2 regions of the Petralouisia sp. genome follow, and region 2 is predicted to be linked to the other one. Evidence: predicted binding sites of a transcription regulator. Region 2 holds the regulator's gene; the other holds the start of a gene.
What was found. The regulator NrdR, encoded in region 2, represses ribonucleotide reductase genes. The targets are predictions, from matches to a motif close to CACAANATNTTGTG.

Region 1 (2,465 bases), on a different contig from region 2:
AACACGGAACTTAACGGGGAAACACTGGAGGTACATTTCATAGATGTGGGACAGGGTGACGCCACACTGATTAAGCAGGGAGATCATGCCATGCTGATTGACGCCGGAGATAATGATAAGGGAACGGCGCTGCAGTCTTATTTGCAGCACCAGGGAGTGGAGCATCTGGATTATGCCGTGGGCACCCATCCGGATTCGGATCATATAGGCGGTCTGGATGTGGTGCTGTATAAGTTTTCCTGGGATCAGGTTATTATGCCTGATTTAGAGAAGGATACGAAAACATATCAGGATGTACTTCGGGTCATTCGGGATAAAGGAACCGAGATTACATATCCCAAAGCCGGAGCCGTCTATTCTCTGGGAAGTGCGGAATTTACAGTTATTGCGCCTGTGAAGGAAGATTACGGCGATAACTGGAATGATTATTCTGTGGGAATTTCCCTGCAGTTCGGCAAAAACCGCTTTGTGTTTACCGGAGACGCGGAAGAGGACGCAGAACAGGACATGCTTGCCCAGGGAATTGATTTGTCTGCCGATGTGCTGAAAGCCGCCCATCACGGCAGCGATACGGCAAATACCATGGAATTTCTGGAAGAAGTGAACCCCAGGGCAGTGGTGATAAGCTGCGGAGAGGGAAACAGCTACGGGCATCCCAGGGCGGGAGCTATGAACAACTTCCGCAGTATCGGGGCAGAAGTGTACCGGACGGATGAACAGGGAACCATCGTGGCAGTTTCAGATGGAGAGACAATTACCTGGAACTGTTCTTCCAGTGAGAGCTGGAAGGCAGGAGAGCCAAAGGGCAGCTCTGTCCGGGAAGAAGAGCCGGAAGAAGCTGCAGAACTGCAGCCCGGAGAGTCTGACCTGGGGCAGGGGCCGGAGACTTATGTTATCAATACCAATACCGGAAAGTTTCATAAGGATACCTGCAGCAGCGTGGAGCAGATGCAGGAAGAGAATAAAGAATACAGCAGCCTGAGCGTACAGGATTTAAAAGCCCGGGGATATGAGCCCTGCGGCAGATGCTTTGCACAGTAAGAAAAAGAACATCCCAGACAGAAGAAAGATTTTTCTGCCGGGGTGTTCTTTTCTGCCGCTTAACAGAACCCCTTGACTTACTCATCATGTCGTGGTAAGATATAGTCCAAAACACAAGATATAGTATAAAAAGTGAGAAATTTCAGAAAAGTTCACAAGATATATCTATATATTTGAAAATTAAACCAGGAGGGAACAGCATGGAAAAAACCTTTAAAGTCGTTAAAAAAGATGGGACGAAAGAGGACTTTAACGTACAGAAAGTTGTAGTTGCAGTCAATAAGTCAGCTTACCGGGCATTGATCACCTTTACGGAAGAAGAGTTAAAGTTTATCTGCCAGTTTGTAGAGGAAAAAGTAGAATCCATGGGGATTGAAGAAGTGAAAATCGCCCAGATGCACAACATTGTGGAAGGCGCCCTGGAGAAAGTGAATCCGGTGGTGGCCAAAAGCTACCGGGATTACCGGAACTACAAACAGGATTTTGTGCAGATGCTGGATGAGGTGTACAAAAAGAGCCAGTCCATTATGTACATAGGGGATAAGGAGAATTCCAATACGGACAGCGCCCTTGTTTCCACCAAAAGAAGCCTGATTTTCAACCAGTTAAATAAAGAATTGTATCAGAAATTCTTCATGACTACAGAAGAAATCCAGGCCTGCCGGGACGGCTATATTTACGTCCATGACATGTCTGCAAGGCGGGACACTATGAACTGCTGTTTGTTTGATGTGGAAAACGTGCTGCGGGGCGGATTTGAAATGGGAAATCTCTGGTACAATGAGCCAAAGACGCTGGATGTGGCTTTTGACGTAATCGGGGATATTGTGTTAAGCGCTGCAAGTCAGCAGTACGGCGGATTTACGGTGCCCAGCGTGGAGAAAATTCTGGAGCCCTATGCAGAGAAATCCTACCAAAAATACAAGAATCATTACTGCAGTCTGGGGCTTAGCCAGGAGCGGGCAGAAGAAGAAACCATGAAGGCAATTGCCCGGGACTTGGAACAGGGGGTTCAGGGCTGGGAATATAAATTTAATTCCGTATCTTCCAGCAGAGGAGATTATCCCTTTATCACCATGACATTCGGAACAGGCACAGGGAAATTTGCAAAGATGACTTCCATTGCCATGCTGAATGTGAGAAAAAAAGGACAGGGAAAAGAAGGCTGCAAAAAACCGGTGCTGTTTCCCAAACTGGTGTTTCTTTACGATGAAAATCTCCACGGCCCGGGAAAGGAACTGGAGGACGTATTTGAAACGGGAATTGAGTGCTCCAGGAAAACCATGTATCCCGACTGGTTAAGCCTGACAGGCAAAGGGTATATTTCCAGTATGTACAAGCAGTACGGCGAAATTATCAGTCCTATGGGGTGCAGGGCCTTTTTGTCTCCCTGGTATGTGAAAGGAGGCATGAATCCTGCGGAT
Region 2 (2,465 bases):
TTATGATTGTGATGCTGTTTTTCGGGGCTGTTCTGGGGATGATGGCTATTTCACAGGCCTCCAACATTGCCCAGGATATGATTGGGATGACGCCGGCTGCCGCTGCAATTGTAGTTTCTGTACTGGCTCTGTTCAATACATTTGGACGGATTCTGGCAGGAATGATTTCGGATCGGTTGGGCTGTATCCAGACATTGCGGGCAGTGTTTGGGGCAGCGATTCTGGCCATGGGAATTCTCTATCTGAGCGGAAACGGCTCTGCCGTGTTATTTTATGTGGGGATTTGTCTGGCGGGCGTCTGTTTCGGAGCTTTTATGGGAGTGTATCCGAGTTTTACGGCGGAGCGGTTCGGTGCGAAATACTCCAGCGTCAATTATGGGATTATGTTTATCGGCTTTAACTTAGCCGGACTGCTGGGGCCGATGATTGTAAGCAGGGTGTTTCAGCAGACAGGCGGTTACAGAGGCGCCTTTCTGGTGGCTCTGGGTTTTGCCGTTTTTGGCCTGCTCCTGTCTGTTCTGATCCGGGCCCGGGAGCTTCAGCGGGCATAAAATGTGGTTGACAATAAAAAAAAAGCAAGATATACTGAAAGAAATCAGAGCGTTTTCAAATGCGCTTGGAGTTGCAGCAGATAAAATCGGGGAGGGATATCATGAAATGTCCATATTGCAGCAGTGACAATACACGGGTGATAGATTCCAGGCCCGCGGACGACAATTATTCGATCCGCAGGAGACGGCTCTGCGATGATTGCGGGAAGCGTTTTACCACCTATGAGAAAGTGGAGACGATTCCTTTAATTGTGATAAAGAAGGATAACAACCGGGAACAATACGATCGGGCGAAAATAGAAGCGGGCATTCTCCGGGCCTGCCATAAGCGTCCGGTATCCGCAGACAGAATCAGCCAGCTGGTGGACACGCTGGAGGTGGACATTTTCAACAGAGAGGAAAAGGAAGTTTCCAGTTCCGAGATAGGGGAAATCGTAATGAACCGGCTGCAGGAGCTTGATCCGGTGGCATATGTCAGATTTGCGTCCGTATACCGTGAATTTAAGGACGTCAATACCTTTATGGATGAATTGAAGAAGATTTTGGACCAGTAAGCGGAACAAAAGAAAAGCTTATTATTGGATCAGTAAGCGGAACAAAAGGAAAGCTTATGTCACAGGAGAATACACAGTATGTTAGCAAAATTTTATCCCAATGAATATTTGGATTCCGCATATCAGATAGAATATGAGCGTTTGTTTCGGGAAGGATATCGGGGAATTATTTTTGATGTGGACAATACTCTGGTGCCCCACGGCGCTCCGGCAGACGAGGCGGCAAAGAAGCTGTTTGCCCGGTTAAAGAAGCTGGGGTATCAGTGCTGTCTGCTGTCGAACAATAAGGAGCCCCGGGTGAAGATGTTTAACGATCAGGTACAGGTGCAGTATATTTTCAAGGCGGGAAAGCCGAAGGTTTCCGGCTATGAACGGGCCATGGAGCTGATGGGGACGGATAAGAGCAATACATTGTTTGTGGGAGATCAGATTTTTACAGATGTATATGGCGCCAACCGGGCAGGCATCCGCACCATTTTAACAAAACCCATCCATCCAAAAGAAGAGATTCAGATTGTATTAAAACGGTATCTGGAAAGAATTGTACTGTTTTTTTATCATAGAAAACACCGGGCAGGCATGAAAGGAGAAGCGAAATGAAGATTGCAATTGGAAACGACCATTCCGCTGTGGATATGAAAAAAGAAATAACAGCCTTCGTGGAAGGACTGGGACATGAGACGGTCAATTTCGGAACAGACAGCACGGAAAGCTGCGATTATCCCATTTACGGCGAGAAAGTGGGAAGAGCTGTGGCGGCAGGGGAGGCGGACTGCGGAATTCTGATTTGCGGAACGGGAGTGGGAATTTCCCTGGCGGCCAACAAGGTTAAGGGGATTCGCTGCGGCGTGTGCTCCGACACTACCACCGCTCATTTAATCAGGGAGCATAACCATGCGAATATCATAGCGTTCGGCGCCAGAATTGTAGGGGTTGAGAAGGCAAAGGACATTGTGAAGGCTTATCTGGAAGCAGAACCTATGGGGGGACGGCATCAGGCGAGAGTTCAGATGATTTCTAAAATAGAAGAACAGTAAAAAAAGGTTGAAAAATTTGCCATTATAGTATAGAATGTAGAAAGCGTATGGGCGGATTGCGTCCAAATGTAGTTTAAGGAGGAAAATCCAATGATTTCAGCAGGAGATTTTAGAAATGGTATTACGATTGAATTAGAGAATAATATTTATCAGATTATTGAATTTCAGCATGTAAAACCGGGGAAAGGCGCAGCCTTTGTCAGAACAAAGTTAAAGAATATCAAGAGCGGCGGCGTGGTGGAGAAAACATTCCGCCCCACAGAGAAGTGCCCCCAGGCCCGTATCGACAGAGCGGACATGCAGTACTTATATTCTGACGGAGA

Region 1: the regulator NrdR is predicted to act here: its motif matches at 1,154-1,167, upstream of nrdD (anaerobic ribonucleoside-triphosphate reductase).

What each region holds. Positions count from the first base shown of each region.
Region 1 covers NZ_JBQIOP010000015.1:62,215-64,679, reverse strand. The annotation lists gene ACTO17_RS07875 (ComEC/Rec2 family competence protein) at 1-1,041, shown strand, start outside; gene nrdD (anaerobic ribonucleoside-triphosphate reductase) at 1,242-2,465, shown strand, end outside.
Region 2 covers NZ_JBQIOP010000001.1:177,341-179,805, reverse strand. The annotation lists gene ACTO17_RS00830 (L-lactate MFS transporter) at 1-551, shown strand, start outside; gene nrdR (transcriptional regulator NrdR) at 653-1,105, shown strand; gene ACTO17_RS00820 (YqeG family HAD IIIA-type phosphatase) at 1,184-1,705, shown strand; gene rpiB (ribose 5-phosphate isomerase B) at 1,702-2,142, shown strand; gene efp (elongation factor P) at 2,233-2,465, shown strand, end outside.